2 regions of the Tatumella sp. JGM94 genome follow, and region 2 is predicted to be linked to the other one. Evidence: predicted binding sites of a transcription regulator. Region 2 holds the regulator's gene; the other holds the start of a gene.
The links. The regulator CRP, encoded in region 2, controls carbon source genes, mostly activating them, when cyclic AMP is high. The targets are predictions, from matches to a motif close to ATGTGANNNNNNTCACAT.

Region 1 (8,236 bases), on a different contig from region 2:
ACGGACCTACGGCTCTGATTTTCTCCCGTCAGAACCTGACCCAGCAGCCGCGCAGCGCAGAGCAGCTGGCAAACGTGGCCCGTGGCGGTTATATCCTGAAAGACTGTGACGGTCAGCCGGAACTGATCCTGATTGCCACCGGTTCAGAAGTCTCCCTGGCTGTGGCGGCGGCAGATAAACTGAGTGCCGATGGCCGTAAAGTGCGGGTGGTTTCTATGCCGTCCACCGATGCGTTTGATAAGCAGGATGCCGCTTACCGCGAGTCAGTACTGCCGGCGGCAGTCAGCGCCCGTGTGGCCGTGGAAGCGGGTATTGCGGACTACTGGTATAAATATACCGGGCTGAACGGTGCGATTGTCGGTATGACCAGCTTCGGCGAATCCGCCCCGGCAGAGCAGTTATTTGCTGAGTTCGGTTTTACGGTTGACAATGTGGTGGCTAAAGCCAGCGCCCTGCTGTAAACGGTAGTCTGACGATCGGTTAAATATCACAGCATGGCAGCGTTCTGTCATGCTGTTTTTTTTTAGCTACACTAAAGGCTGACTGTGCTTTTTATGCACAATCGGTGGCTAAAAATGTGAAGCTGATCTAATTATTAGAATTGCAGTTGATCTCAGTCATTCCCGTGCCGCATGCCATGAACTATTCTCAGCTGAAGCGTTTCAGTTGAGCGATTGCAACGGCGAATGAACCGACAATGCAGTGGTAGTTAAACTGACAGCAGTGACGTGAATCACGGTTAACGTCACGGCAGGTAAGGGTAATCCGGGTAAAATGACCATCAGAATTGCGATAAATGGTTTTGGGCGTATTGGCCGTGGCGTATTACGGGCCTTGTATGAAACTGGCAGACATACGGATATTTCCGTGGTGGCGATTAATGAACTGGCCGACAGCCAGGGTATCGCCCATTTACTGAAGTATGACACCAGCCATGGTCGTTTTGCCTATGAGGTACGGCTGGAAGATGAAGTACTGAAAGTAGGCCGTGACAGCATTCGCTTACTGCACCAGCCACAGATTTCAGGGCTGCCGTGGCGTGAACTGGATATTGATATTGTGCTGGACTGTACCGGTAAATATGGCAGCCGGGCCGACGGTGAAGCGCATCTGGCGGCCGGGGCAAAAAAAGTGCTGTTTTCTCATCCGGGAGGCAACGATCTGGACGCAACCGTGGTTTACGGTGTCAACCATCAGCAGTTGAAAGCCGAAGACCGGATTGTCTCTAATGCTTCCTGTACCACAAATTGTATTATCCCGGTGATTAAATTACTGGATGATGCTTTCAGTATCGTATCGGGTACGGTAACCACTATTCATTCATCGATGCACGACCAGCAGGTGCTGGATGCGTATCATGACGACTTACGCCGTACCCGTGCGGCCAGTCAGTCGATTATTCCGGTCGATACCCGGCTGGCGGCCGGGATCACAAGGATACTGCCGAAGTTTGCCGATCGCTTTGAAGCCATCGCGGTACGGGTACCGGTAATCAATGTGACGGCCATCGATCTGAGTGTTACGCTGGAAACACCGGTGACAGCAGCACGGGTTAACGAAGTGTTGCACAACGCTGCGCAGGGGATATTTCGTGGTATAGTCGATTACACGGAATTACCGTTAGTGTCGGTTGATTTTAACCATGCTCCCCACAGTGCTATTGTCGATGGCACCCAGACGCGGGTCAGTGGTAAGCACCTGGTGAAAACCCTGGTATGGTGCGATAACGAATGGGGCTTTGCTAACCGGATGCTGGATACTACGTTAGCAATGTCTGCAGGTAATTTCAGGTAAGGCGTGATAGCGCCTGGCAAAACTTATGAGAGTTAACGAGAGGATTCACCATGTCTGTGATTAAAATGACCGATCTGGATCTTGCGGGTAAACGTGTACTGATTCGTGCCGATCTTAATGTGCCGGTAAAAGACGGGAAAGTAACGTCTGATGCCCGTATTCGTGCATCATTGCCAACGATTGAATCTGCCCTGAAACAGGGGGCTAAAGTCATGGTTACCTCTCACCTGGGACGTCCGACCGAAGGTGAATACAACGAAGAATTCTCCCTGTTGCCTGTGGTTAACTACCTGAAAGATAAACTGGGCGACACCAGCGTAAAACTGGCTAAAGATTATCTGGACGGGGTTGAGGTTCAGCCTGGTGAACTGGTCGTTCTGGAGAACGTCCGTTTTAACAAAGGTGAGAAAAAAGACGACGAAACCCTGTCGAAAAAATATGCCGAACTCTGTGATGTGTTTGTGATGGATGCTTTTGGTACGGCACACCGTGCCCAGGCCTCGACCCACGGGGTGGGTAAATTTGCCCCTATCGCCTGTGCCGGCCCGTTACTGTCTGCAGAGCTGGAAGCGCTGGGTAAAGCAATGAGTAATCCGGCCCGGCCGATGGTTGCAGTGGTCGGTGGTTCAAAAGTCTCGACCAAATTTGATGTATTACAATCACTGGTTAACATTGCCGACACGGTGATTGTCGGTGGCGGTATTGCGAATACATTTGTGGCTATCGACAACAAAGTGGGTAAATCACTGTACGAGCCTGAGTTTGTCGATGCAGCGAAAAAACTGCGCGACCAGTACGGTATCCCGGTACCGACCGATTCCCGTGTAGGGACTGAGTTCTCTGAAACGGCTCCGGCCACGGTTAAGCGCGTCAGCGAGATTAAAGACAACGAAGAAATTATGGACTTCGGTTACGAAACTGCCCTGGCGATGGCTAAAATTCTTAAAGAAGCCAAAACCATCCTGTGGAATGGTCCGGTCGGCGTGTTCGAATTCCCTAATTTCCGTAAAGGAACTGAAATTGTTGCCAACGCTATCGCTGATAGCGATGCATTCTCTGTGGCAGGCGGCGGTGATACCCTGGCGGCAATCGACCTGTTCGGTCTTGAAGATAAAATTTCTTATATTTCCACCGGCGGTGGTGCTTTCCTTGAGTTTGTCGAAGGCAAAAAACTTCCGGCGGTTGCGATGCTGGAAGAGCGCGCAAAACAGTAATTCAGCAGCAGATGTGGCCGTCAGGCCACATCGATTTTTCCCGATTGACGGGCTTCCGTATACGGCCAACGAAACAGGACAATGTTATGTCTAAAATTTTTGATTTCGTAAAACCCGGTGTAGTTACTGGTGAAGATGTTCAGAAAATCTTTAAAGTTGCCAAAGAAAACCACTTTGCTCTGCCTGCGGTAAACTGTGTGGGCAGTGACTCAATTAACGCGGTACTTGAAGCCGCAGCGAAAGTAAAAGCCCCGGTCATTATTCAGTTCTCTAACGGTGGTGCTGCTTTTATCGCCGGTAAAGGCTATAAAACTGACAAACCGCAGGGCGCATCTATTATGGGTGCGATTGCCGGTGCCCATCATGTGCATCTGATGGCTGAAGCTTATGGTGTGCCAGTGATCCTGCATACTGACCATTGCGCGAAAAAACTGCTGCCGTGGATCGACGGCCTGCTGGATGCCGGTGAAGCGCACTTTGCCAAAACCGGTAAACCTCTGTTCTCTTCCCATATGATTGACCTGTCAGAGCAGTCACTGGAAGAAAACATTGAAATCAGCAGTAAATACCTGGCCCGTATGGCTAAAATGGGTATGACGCTGGAAATTGAACTGGGTTGTACCGGCGGTGAAGAAGATGGTGTCGATAACTCACATCTGGATAACTCGGCTCTGTATACCCAGCCGGAAGATGTCGACTATGCTTACCAGAAGCTGAGCGCAATCAGCCCGAATTTCACTATCGCAGCCTCTTTCGGTAACGTGCACGGTGTTTATAAACCAGGTAACGTTCAGCTGACACCAAAAATCCTGCGTAATTCTCAGGACTATGTCAGCGAAAAACATGGTCTGCCGCACAATGCACTGAACTTTGTCTTCCATGGTGGTTCAGGTTCGACCCCGGAAGAAATCAAAGAGTCTATCGGTTACGGTGTCATTAAAATGAACATCGATACTGATACCCAGTGGGCTAACTGGCACGGTATTCTTGAGTTCTACAAAAAGAACGAAGGTTACCTGCAGTCGCAGTTGGGTAACCCGGAAGGTGCCGATAAGCCGAACAAAAAATACTATGATCCGCGTGTCTGGTTACGTGCCGCCCAGAGTTCAATGGTGGAACGCGTAGAGCAGGCATTCAGAGAGCTGAACGCTATCGATCGCCTGTAAATCGAGACTGTTATCGGAAAGCCCGCCGCCCGGCGGGCTTTTTTATTTCTGTCATCCGCGCGGCAGCAGGGGCTCACCTTATCCCGGGGCCAACGGGGCGGACTGTATTGCTGTACTTCCGCCGCCTGCCTCCGGCCGGTAAAACCGCGGATTATCAGCCTGGCGGCCACGGCCGTCGGACCGGTAATATCAGGTAACAGTGTCTTAAAAATCACCGTTCAGCGGTTACCGGATTTGGCATTCAGCCATTTATTGTTTACCCTTTGCGCTGAGCAGCTGGTAAATCAGCTACCCTTGATTCACTCAGGAATTTTTATTACAGGATTATTTGATGCAAGACATAAACGTCGTAGATAGCATTCATAATGCCGGCAGCTGGCTGGCACGTAACCAGGAACTGTTGCTGGGTTATGTCGTCAATATTGCGGCTGCCATTGCCATCCTCTTTTTTGGTTTTCTGGTTGCCCGCGTGGTATCAAACGCCCTGAACAAAGTTCTGCTGGCCCGCAGTATCGATCAGACGGTGGCCGACTTTCTGGCGGTACTGGTACGTTACGGTGTTATCGCCTTTACCTTAATCGCCGCCCTTAGCCGTGTCGGTGTACAGACCGCCTCGGTAATCGCTGTACTGGGTGCCGTTGGTCTGGCGGTGGGCCTGTCATTACAAGGTTCTCTGTCGAACCTTGCGGCAGGTGTATTGCTGGTTACCCTGCGTCCGTTCCGTGTCGGTGAATACGTGGACATCAACGGCGCTGCCGGTACCGTACTGAGTGTACAAATCTTCTCTACGACCCTGAAAAGCAGTGACGGGAAGATTATTGTGGTGCCGAACGGCAGCATTATTTCCGGCAAAATTATCAACTACAGCCGTGAGCCAATGAGCCGCAGCCAGTTTATTATCGGTGTCTCTTATGATGCAGATATCGACGAAGTGTTTTCGGTACTGCGCAAAGTGGTGGAAGCTGAGCCGCGTGTAATTCAGGATAAACCGATTGTGGTTGCCCTGAACGAAATGGGGGCGTCAACGCTGAATATCGTTGTTCGTTGCTGGACCACCTATAACGATCAGACCCAGACTTACTGGGACCTGATGGCCGGTTTCAAACGGGCACTGGATGCAAATAATATTGGTATCCCTTACCCGCAAATGGATGTACATATCGTGAATAATTCTGCGCCGGCTATCGACGGCAAACAGTAATTATGATGATGGCCTGCCGCCAGTTTTCTGGCGGACAGGCCCGCCAACTCCCCCCGGATTATTATTTTTTCTAATTATCGATAAGTTCTTTCCATTTCCTTTTCTGCCCGGAAATCGCCAGACTCTGCCCATTCATTAATCGGAGTTTGTCTATGTTATTCTATTTACAGGGAATTACCCTCGGGCTGGCACTTATTCTGCCACTGGGCCCGCAGAATACCTTAATCCTTAATCAGGGAGTTTTACGCCGTTATGCACTGATGGCTGCCAGCTTCTGTATCCTCAGTGATGTGCTGCTTATCTGTGCCGGTATTTTTGGTGGCAGTACAATTCTGCAGCAATCGCCGCTGGCATTGCAGTGTATTACCTGGGCAGGCTGTGCTTTCCTGCTGTGGTATGCCGCCGGTACACTTCGTCAGGTGTGGCGGCCTGTGGCTGAAAGCGCCGGACAGCCCCCGCTGGCACAGCAACGCGTTAAAATACTCTTAACCTTAATTGCCGTCACCTGGCTGAATCCCCATGTCTATCTGGATACCTTTGTAGTGCTCGGGAGCCTGGGCAGTCAGGTTCCGGCCCCGTCACGTATCTGGTTTGCGCTGGGGGCAGTGACGGCATCGGTCGTCTGGTTTTATGCTCTGGCATTACTGGCCAGCGGATTGTCACCGTTACTGAAGCGTGGCCGCCCCCGGCAGGTGATTAATTTGCTGGTGGCCGGGATGATGTTTTATCTGGCACTCCGCCTGGCTGCCGAAGGTCTGCTAATGCTGCGGGCAGACAGATAACAGCAGTGCCGCAGAACTTTCCGTATTCCCGTGACTCCAATCAGTTATCACTGCCTGTATTCACGGGCTGACATCCACAGACAGGAGCCGTATTGTGAAATTACAGTCGCTGGTTATCCCGGCTATCTTCGCTGCAGGGGTATCATCCCTGCCGGTTATTGCGGCCGAATCGCCCGATTCACCCCATATTGCGGTGACCGGTCAGGCGCTGGTAAAGGTCAAACCTGATATGGCTACCCTCAGTATTGATGTCCGGGTGACCGACAAACAGGCCGCACAGGCGAAAAAACAGGCCGACCAGCGGGTGGCGCTCTATTTCGATTTTCTGAAGAAAAACGGTATTGATAGTAAGGACATTGATGCCGCCAATATCTCCACCCGCGCGCAATATGATTACAGCAAACAGGGAACAGCACAGTTGACCGGTTACCAGGCAGAACGTCAGGTAAGCGTAACGGTGCGTCATATAGACAGGCTGAATACGCTGCTGGAAGGGGCCCTGAATTCAGGGTTAGATGAAATCCGTGCTGTCACCCCGGCAGTCAGCGACGCGGCACGTTATCAGCTGCAGGCACGGGATGAGGCGATAAAAGATGCTATCAGTCAGGCACAGGCGGTAGCCAAAGGTTTTAATGCACAACTGGGACCGGTCTGGAGTATCCGCTATCATGCTCAGCAACCTCAGCCACAGCCGGTAATGCGCTTCTACGGACTGGCAAAAGCCAGTGCAGAGACTAGCCCGGAAGAAACCTATCAGCAGCAGAGTGTCAGTTTTGATGACCAGCTAAGTGTCGTCTTCGAACTGAAACCGCAGCAGCCTGCGGTTCCCTGACTGAGCCTCTCCGGTGGCCGGGGCTGCTCAGTCAGCAAATTCGCCCTGGCGTAGTACGCCATGGCCGTGTTCCAGTAATGCATCCGTCACCCGGCGCATTAAACGGCTTTCCGGAGCGAAACGGTGCCAGTACAGCATCCGCCGCTGGAACAGGCCGGGGGTTAAATCCACCAGTTCACCGCGCGCCAGCTCGCCGCCGATCTGTAAATGCGGGATCATACAGCACACCGAGCCCTGCCTGGCCAGCTGAACAAAAGCCTCTGATGAATTGACAATATGGCAGGGCACACTGCCGGGAGGCAGGTCGAAATATTGCTGCAAAAACGCCTGATGCATATCATCCAGATGATCAAAGGCCACCGCCGGTGCTTTTAACAGGGCCGGGCGGGTAACCCCGTTCGGGAAATAGCGTCTGGCAAATTCAGGTGAAGCAACAAACAGATAATCCAGTGCCCCCAGTTGGTCAACCAGACAACTCGGCAGTGCCTGTGGCTGGATACTGACAGCACCGACCACCTCGCCGCGCCGCAAACGTTCCTGGGTACGGCTTTCATCTTCCACCTGTAAATTCAGCCGGACCGGTGAATCGGCCAGTACGTCTTTCAGTGCCGGCAGCAACCAGGTCGCCAGGCTGTCAGCGTTAACCGCAATCGACAGTAATAACGGAGTACTGCTGCCGCTTTCGTCTGCCAGCCATTGTTCTTCCAGCATTTCTACCTGATGCAGCAGGGCCAGTAATTTCTGGCCTTGTTCTGTCGGACGGGGCGGGACAGTTCTGACCAGCAGCGGCTGACCAAACAGGTTTTCCAGCTGTTTAATGCGCTGTGACACCGCCGACTGGGTAATGCAAAGCTTTTGTGCGGCACGCTCGAAGCCCCGTTCGCGGATAACGGCATCCAGTGCCTGAAGTGTTCGGTAATCGGGGCGTTTCATGGTTATTTTGCTCTCTGCTGCAGGGAGAATGCACCCTGTATTATTATGTTTGCCATGGTCAGTCAGCCGTAATGCCTGAAAAATCAGCCAGCTGGTCTGCAAAGCACGAAATCTGTCAGTAACACTAATTATTTTCCTGTAGCTTGTTTTATACTACGTTAACCAACAGAGCGTACAGGGTTAAACATATCATGAGCCAGGATGAACTAAAAAAAGCGGTAGGCTGGGCAGCGTTGAAATATGTGCGGCCGGGCAGCATTGTCGGTGTTGGCACCGGCAGTACGGCAGCCCATTTTATTGATGCATTGGCCACC
Region 2 (8,236 bases):
CGTCAGGTAACAGTGCTCAGGCCCGTAAGGACCAGAAAAGGCGCGAAGCAGAGCTGCGTATCCAAACCCAGCCACTGCGTAAAAAGACAGAACAGCTGGAAAAACGCATGACGGTCCTGCAAACCACACTCAGCGAAAATGAACAGTTACTCAGCCAGCCGGGAATTTACGAGCAGGAGAGAAAAACGGAGTTAACTGCCGCCCTGAAAATACAGGCAGAAAGCCAGTCAGAGCTGGAAGAGTGCGAAATGGAATGGCTGGAATTGCAGGAACAACTGGAAACAATAAGCTCCGCAGCATCCTGAGGCCGGGCAGGCCCCGGGGGTCTGCAGGACACAGCCTGCGACGTCGGATCCGTGTGCCCGCAGAGAAATTACCAACAATTACATGACAGACCGACTCTGATTTATTTAAAATCCCTCGGTCATCATGACCTGTGTGGAGTCTCCGGCGGTTATTCCCTGGTTCGGCGGTATTACAGCCAGATAAGGATCACACAGGATGCGGTAAGCAGCCCCATGCAGATATTAAATATTTTCCAGGCGCGGGGGCTTTTCAGCCAGCGTCCGATAAACGAACCAAAGCTAAGCCAGATAATACCGGCCACAATATTCACCAGGAACATTGCAAAGCTGATCGCCAGCACCGATGAATGATACTGAGCACCTGCAAGACTAAAACTGGCTACCGCGCCCAGTGACATCAGCCAGGCTTTAGGGTTAATTAACTGCAGTATCCCTCCCTGCCAGAAAGGCATGGCTTTCCCGGGAACCGACAGATTACTGATATCCAGCTCTTCATAAGGCGCACTGGCAATTTTCCAGGAAAGCCAGAGTAAGTACAGGCTGCCCGCAATTTTCAGCAATAAATGAATAGCAGGATAGACCAGAATAAGACCGCCAATACCGAAGGCAACCATAAGCAGCATAATCTGCATGCCCAGCATAATGCCAAGCATTAACGGAAATGAGCGAATAAAACCAAAGTTGGCACCGGATGCAGTAAGTAACATATTATTAGGGCCGGGTGTTATTGCTGCAACCCAAAGAAAACCCAGTAGCGAGAGAAATAATCCCATTTCCATGCGTGACACCATTCCTGTCTCAGGATTAAATTAACCTTTGAAACTATACAGTGAGTTATGGATCAGACAAGACCCGATGGTATGAAAATTTGTCGTAATACAGGTGAGGAATTTACCCCAATTCCTCAGCTGAAAAACCCTCATATCCAGACCCTTCTGCCAAGGATCCTGCGCCGGATTGTGCGGATTAAGCCTTACTGGCAGCGGCTTGAACTACCTGACGGTGATTTTGTCGATCTGGCATGGAGTGAAAATCCGCAACATGCACAACATAAGTCACGTGCTGTTATTTTTCACGGACTCGAAGGTAGTATCAACAGCCCTTATGCTCACGGGCTGCTGTCAGCATTTAAGAAACGGGGCTGGCTGGGGGTGGTGATGCACTTCCGGGGCTGCAGCGGTGAGTCGAACCGGAAAAAACAAAACTATCACTCCGGGGATTTTGCTGACGCCAGTTATTTCCTGCGCTGGATGCAACAAACGATGGGACCGGCACCGACTGCCGCCACCGGGTTTTCACTGGGCGGAAATATGCTGGCTTGTATGATGGGCTCCCTGGGCAGTGACTGTCTGTTGGATGCCGGCGTTATCGTGTCGGCCCCTTTAATGCTGGAGCCCTGCAGTTCTAAGCTGGAACAGGGCTTTTCGCGTTTTTATCAGTTCTATCTGCTGTCGCAGATGAAAAAAAGTGTTCGCCGGAAACTGAAAGCATATCCCGGCCTGCTGGATATCTCTCTCGAACGCCTGAATAGCATTCACCGGCTAAGGGATTTCGATGATGAAATTACGTCTAAAAACCATGGATTTACCGATGCAACCGACTATTATCGTCGTGCAAGCGGCATGCCGCTGCTTTCCGGCGTCGAAAAACCGTTACTGATTATCCATGCCCGGGATGATCCTTTTATGGTGCCTGATGTCATTCCCAATCCGGAGCATCTGTCACCGAGCATTACCTACCAGCTCTGTCAGTACGGTGGCCACGTTGGTTTCGTCAGTGGTACCCTGACCCGCCCGGTCATGTGGCTGGAGCATCGTATTCCTCAATGGCTTTCAACCTGGCTGGATAAATAATTGTGATCATTCCATGGCAGCAAATAGATCCTGATACGCTGAATAATCTGATTGAGTCTTTTGTCCTCAGAGAAGGCACAGACTATGGTGAACAGGAGCGTTCATTGTCAGAAAAAACGGCCGATATTCACCGGCAGCTCACCGCCGGGGAAATCGTCGTGGTGTGGTCGGAATTACATGAGTCAGTCACACTGATGCCAGCGCGTAATTTCGGTTAACCGCGGATTTGTCCCGTACTACGACAGATGACACCCGCGGCCAGACATGTTAACAATGCTGTCAGCCGTATTGGTTCAGGGAGCATAACGTTATGTCAGCAAGGCATCCTATCATTGCCGTTACCGGTTCCAGCGGTGCCGGAACAAGTACTACCAGCCTCGCCTTTCGTAAAATTTTCCAGCAACTGAATATCCGTGCCGCAGAAGTGGAAGGAGACAGTTTTCACCGGTATAGCCGGCCAGAGATGGATGTTGCTATCCGCAAAGCACGGGATCTGGGGAGGCATATCAGTTATTTTGGACCCGAGGCCAATGACTTCTCTCTGCTGGAACAGACCTTTACCGAATATGCCCGCCAGGGTACCGGTCGCTCACGTAAATATTTACATACCTATGATGAAGCAGTGCCCTGGAAACAGCAGCCCGGTACCTTCACCCCCTGGCAACCTTTACCGGAGAATACGGATGTCTTGTTCTATGAAGGATTACACGGCGGTATTGTTACCGGACAACACAACGTTGCTGACAAAGTTGATTTGATGGTCGGTGTGGTACCGATCGTTAATCTGGAATGGATTCAGAAACTGGTCAGAGACACCGGCGAACGCGGCCACTCCCGTGAAGCGGTGATGGATTCGGTGGTACGGTCGATGGATGACTATATTAACTATATCACTCCGCAATTTTCCCGGACCCATATTAACTTTCAGCGGGTACCGACGGTTGATACGTCTAATCCGTTCGCAGCAAAGACCATCCCTTCACTGGATGAGAGTTTGGTGGTGATCCATTTCCGGGGGTTGGAAGAGATTAATTTCCCGTATTTACTGGCGATGATCCACGGGGCATTTATTTCACATATCAATACGCTGGTCGTGCCGGGAGGCAAGATGGGGCTGGCCATGGAGCTGATTATGACACCGCTGGTGAAACAATTGATCGAACAGCGCGCTCCCCGCTAATACGTCCGGATGCCAGACAGCATCCGGACACCATGAACTTACAGACTTATCACTTCAACACTGTGGGTAACATCAACCCCTTTACCCAGCATTAAAGCAACCGAGCAATATTTTTCAGCCGAAAGTGAAACTGCACGCTCTACCGCTGTATCGGCCAGGTTATGCCCGGTGACAATAAAGTGAAGATTAATATGGGTAAACAGACGCGGCGCTTCTTCGCGACGCTGCGATGTCAGTTTAACTTCACAGTCTGTCACATCATGACGGCCTTTCTGCAAAATAGACACCACGTCAATGGCACTACAGCTTCCGGTAGCCATCAAAACCATTTCCATCGGGCTGGGAGCTTTGTCACCGGCATTACCATCCATAAGGACCTGATGTCCCGAGGCTGATTCCCCGATAAAACTCAACCCTTCAACCCATTTTACGCGTGCCTGCATTGTTCTTACTCTCAGTTTATTAAATATCTGTCAGATTACTCCTTCACAGGATAAACGGCAATCTGCGGGCAATGACCCGGGCCAGACAATACAACAGGAGACAGTTTCCTCAGGGTATGCTACAAACAGAGGGGTAGATAATTTTTACCCGATTACAACCATGGCAAAACGGTCGTCTTCACCAGAGTAAGTGTCACTGGGTCACCGCGAATGTCAGACAAAAAAGCCCTATGATTTCAAAGCCCCACAGGATCTTACCCCCTGTGTTTCCGGCACGATTACAACAGAAGGATACAAGAGAATGGTTCTTGGTAAACCACAAACAGACCCTACATTAGAATGGTTCCTGTCCCATTGTCATATTCACAAATATCCCTCCAAAAGCACCCTGATCCATCAGGGTGAAAAAGCGGAAACTCTCTATTATATAGTGAAAGGCTCCGTTGCTGTTCTGATTAAAGATGAAGAAGGAAAAGAGATGATCCTCTCTTATCTGAATCAGGGCGATTTTATTGGAGAACTGGGATTATTTGAGGAAGGCCAGGAACGTACTGCCTGGGTGCGCGCCAAAGTTGCCTGTGAGGTTGCGGAGATTTCTTACAAGAAATTCCGTCAGCTTATTCAGGTGAATCCCGAAATTCTGATGCGCTTATCATCACAGATGGCACGCCGTTTACAGGTAACGTCGGAAAAAGTCGGTAATCTGGCCTTTCTTGACGTTACCGGACGCATTGCCCAGACCCTGCTTAACCTGGCACGTCAGCCCGATGCAATGACTCATCCTGACGGAATGCAGATCAAAATTACCCGTCAGGAGATCGGCCAAATCGTCGGTTGTTCCCGCGAAACCGTCGGCCGGATCCTGAAAATGCTGGAAGATCAGAACCTGATTTCAGCCCACGGGAAAACCATCGTCGTCTACGGTACCCGTTAACGGATCATACTGTCCGCTGCACGGCAGGTGACTGCCGTGTCTTGTTTATTATTGACCTGCGGTTGTATCTGATGTGGCGCAGAATTGTTTATCACCCTGAAGTTAACTATGCCTTGCGCCAGACACTTATCCTGTGTCTTCCTGTCGCCGCCGGATGGCTGGCCGGCGATCTGCAGAAAGGTCTGCTGTTTTCTCTGGTACCAGCCTGCTGCAATATCGCCGGACTGGATACCCCGCATCGCCATTTTTTTAAGCGAATTGTTATCGGCGGTACTCTGTTTGCGCTCAGTAGTTTCTTACTACAGTGGCTGCTGCTGCGTAATGTCCCGTTACCGTTTATTGTCGGTGCGCTTCCATTATTAATCGGAGTATGCGGTGAAATAAGCCCGTTGCATGGACGTCTGCTACCGGGGTCCCTGATCGCCATGACATTTACGCTGAGCCTGGTCGGACGAATGCCCCTGTGGGGCCCCCCTTTGCTCTATGGCTGCGGTACTTTATGGTACGGACTGTTTAACTGGTACTGGTTCAGGCTGTCTAAGGATCAGCCGCTGCGTGAAACACTCAGCCTGTTATACCGCGCTCTGGCGAAATATTGCGAGGAAAAATATACTCTGCTCAGCAGCAGTGATTATGATAAATCATTACCCGCATTACTGAATTACCAGCAGAAAGTCGTCGATTTAATCACCACCGCCTATCAGCAAATCCATATGCTTTCCGCGGAAAAAAACAGCCGTGAAAAATACCTGATCCGTACCTTTATGATGGCAGAAGACCTGCAGGAGCATATTTCAGTGACTCTCAGCCAGAGTGAGGATGTCAGAGATCTGGTACAGAAAAGTCAGTCGGGAGAAATTATCAAACGCACCGCTAATCTGGTTGCCGGACAACTGCGCAAGACCGCCGATAATATCCTTTATCACCAGATTCCGGCGGACTTTTCGATGCGTGAGTCTCTGTCAGAATTACAGAATATCGTCCGCCAGTACCCTGATAACCCTGTCGGCCAGTTCTATCTGTACCATTTCAGTAAAATTGCAACAGTACTGCAAACAAGGAAACCACTCTACCGCCGTGACCTTATGGCAGACAGCCAGCGACGACTGCCCTTGCTGGCCGCATTACGCAGCTATATTTCGTTAAAGTCTGTCGCCCTGCGGACTGCCGGCCGTTTTTCGGTCATGCTGATGACGGCCAGTACTCTGGCCCTGTCTTTGAATATGCCGAAGCCCTACTGGGTATTAATGACCATTATTCTGGTCAGTCAGAACAGTTATGCTGCAACCCGGGTCCGGATTCAGCACCGTGCCCTCGGCACATTTGCCGGCCTGATGATTGCCGCCTGGTCTCTGAAAATGGCCGCGCCGGAATCGGTGATCCTGCTGACAATGTTATTGCTGACCTTGTTCAGTAATCTCTTTTCCCGTCAGTACTACGGCTGGGCAACCATTGGTTTCACCGTCACTGCAGTATACAGCCTGCAGTTACTGTCCCTTAACGGGGTGAATTTCCTGGTGCCCCGCCTGCTGGATACCCTGCTGGGGTGCCTGATTGCTTTCGCCGGCATGCTATGGCTATGGCCGCAGTGGCAAAGTGCCCTGTTACGAAAAAATGCCCTGGATGTCCTGGAGACCTATCAGCATGCCCTGCAGATCTTACTTGCTCCGCAGCACACCGCCGATGAGTTAGAAAGTATCAGAATCAAGGTAAACCAGCGGCATAATGCCCTTTTCAGTTCAATGAACCAGGCTATGCAGGAACCCGGCTTTAATACTGAATATCTGAACGAAATGCATCTGTGGGTTACCCATAGCCAGTTTATTGTCGAACATATTAATGTGCTGACGACGCTTGCCCATGAACATACTATGCTCAGCCCCGGGCTGGCCCGCAGCTACCTGGAGTCCTGTGAGATTGCATTACAACAATGTCAGCAGCGCCTGAGTTACCAGAGTGAAGATGACCGCAGCAGTGCGGTAATGGATACTCCCGACAAGGTTCCTCTGGGGCCGGTAACCATTATGGAGCGGCAGCTCGATCAGATATTAAGCCACCTGAGAGTTATGCGGACTATTTCGTCGATTGTCTGGCGACAACGTCCCCGTCACGGACAGTGGCTGATAAATAAGAAAAAGAAAGTCTGAAGCAAACCCGCCAGCGTCCGCAAGGAGGCTGGCGGTCAGTAAGTTAGCCAAATACCTTTCCGACGGCTACGGATAAACGGGCCATTCCTTCACGTATGTCCTGCTCGGTGATCACCAGTGAGGGGGCAAAACGGATAACACCGCTACCTGCCGTAAGGATCATCACACCTTCGGCCGCTGCCGCATGTAACAAATCCCGGGCCTTCGGCTGATACTGTGGCTTCAGTTCTGCTCCGATCAACAGCCCCTTGCCGCGAATCTCACTGAACAGCGAAAAATGCCGGTTAATTTTTTCCAGCTCCTCTGTAAACCACTGACGCCGTATTTCTACACCCTGTAAGACCTCAGGGGTGTTAATCGTATCGAGCGCAGTTTCTGCGATAGCGCAAGCCAGAGGGTTACCCCCATAGGTTGTCCCATGGGTACCGGGAGACATCGCTGATGCAATTTCATTTGTTGTCAGCATTGCACTCACAGGGAAACCGCCCCCCAGCGCTTTGGCCGTGGTCAGAATATCGGGGGTCACACCATAATGTTCATAGGCAAATAATTTGCCGCTGCGGCCCATACCACTCTGCACTTCGTCCATCACCAGTAACGCCTGATGCTGATCACATAAATCCCTCAGCCCTTGCATAAACTCAGGTGTTGCCGGGGTAATGCCTCCTTCTCCCTGAATAGGTTCCAGAACAACCGCACAGGTATGATCGTCAATAACGGCTTTTACTGCCCCGAGATCATTAAAAGGAACATGCACTATATCGGCAGGTTTCGGCCCGAAACCGTCCGAATATTTTGGCTGGCCACCCACTGACACGGTAAATAACGTACGGCCATGGAACCCGTGGTGAAAAGCAATAATTTTGGTTTTATAAGGGCTATGGCGTACCGATGCGTAGTAACGGGCCAGTTTAAATGCGGCTTCATTGGCTTCGGCCCCGGAGTTGGCGAAAAATACCCGTTCGGCAAACGTTGCGTCAGTCAGCTTACTGGCGAGGCGCAGTGCCGGCTCATTAGTAAACACATTACTGGTATGCCACAGGGTTTCACCTTGTGTTTTCAGGGTGTCGACCAATGCCGGGTGGCAATGGCCCAGGGCAGTTACCGCAATTCCACCGGAGAAATCGACATACTCTTTACCCTGCTGATCCCAGACCCGACTGCCTTTACCTTTGACTGGCACAAACTGAGCGGGTGCATAAACAGGCAAAATGACCTGATCAAACGTTTCCCGGTTAACTGCTATCGTCTCTTTTGCCATTGAATTGTCCGCCTGATTTATCCGTGCATGAAAATATAAATAATAAGTCAAAAAATATGCATAAAAAATCAACCAAAGGCAAATATTAACCGGCCTGTTCGACAAAATTTTTC

Region 1: epd (erythrose-4-phosphate dehydrogenase) is a predicted target of CRP. The motif match lies at 576-593, and genes of this name have one in related genera.

The regions. Positions count from the first base shown of each region.
Region 1 is NZ_JAERJN010000022.1:1,502-9,737, forward strand. Features, by position in the region: partial or broken gene tkt (transketolase) at 1-461, shown strand, start outside; gene epd (erythrose-4-phosphate dehydrogenase) at 775-1,794, shown strand; gene pgk (phosphoglycerate kinase) at 1,845-3,008, shown strand; gene fbaA (class II fructose-bisphosphate aldolase) at 3,095-4,174, shown strand; gene mscS (small-conductance mechanosensitive channel MscS) at 4,506-5,375, shown strand; gene JK216_RS14320 (LysE family transporter) at 5,528-6,157, shown strand; gene JK216_RS14325 (oxidative stress defense protein) at 6,252-6,989, shown strand; gene JK216_RS14330 (LysR family transcriptional regulator ArgP) at 7,017-7,922, opposite strand; gene rpiA (ribose-5-phosphate isomerase RpiA) at 8,114-8,236, shown strand, end outside.
Region 2 is NZ_JAERJN010000004.1:11,881-20,116, forward strand. Features, by position in the region: gene JK216_RS03990 (ABC transporter ATP-binding protein) at 1-305, shown strand, start outside; gene JK216_RS03995 (LysE family translocator) at 476-1,084, opposite strand; gene JK216_RS04000 (hydrolase) at 1,166-2,158, shown strand; gene JK216_RS04005 (YheU family protein) at 2,161-2,376, shown strand; gene JK216_RS04010 (phosphoribulokinase) at 2,469-3,338, shown strand; gene JK216_RS04015 (OsmC family protein) at 3,377-3,781, opposite strand; gene crp (cAMP-activated global transcriptional regulator CRP) at 4,083-4,715, shown strand; gene JK216_RS04025 (YccS/YhfK family putative transporter) at 4,787-6,862, shown strand; gene JK216_RS04030 (aspartate aminotransferase family protein) at 6,906-8,123, opposite strand; gene JK216_RS04035 (aminodeoxychorismate/anthranilate synthase component II) at 8,209-8,236, opposite strand, start outside.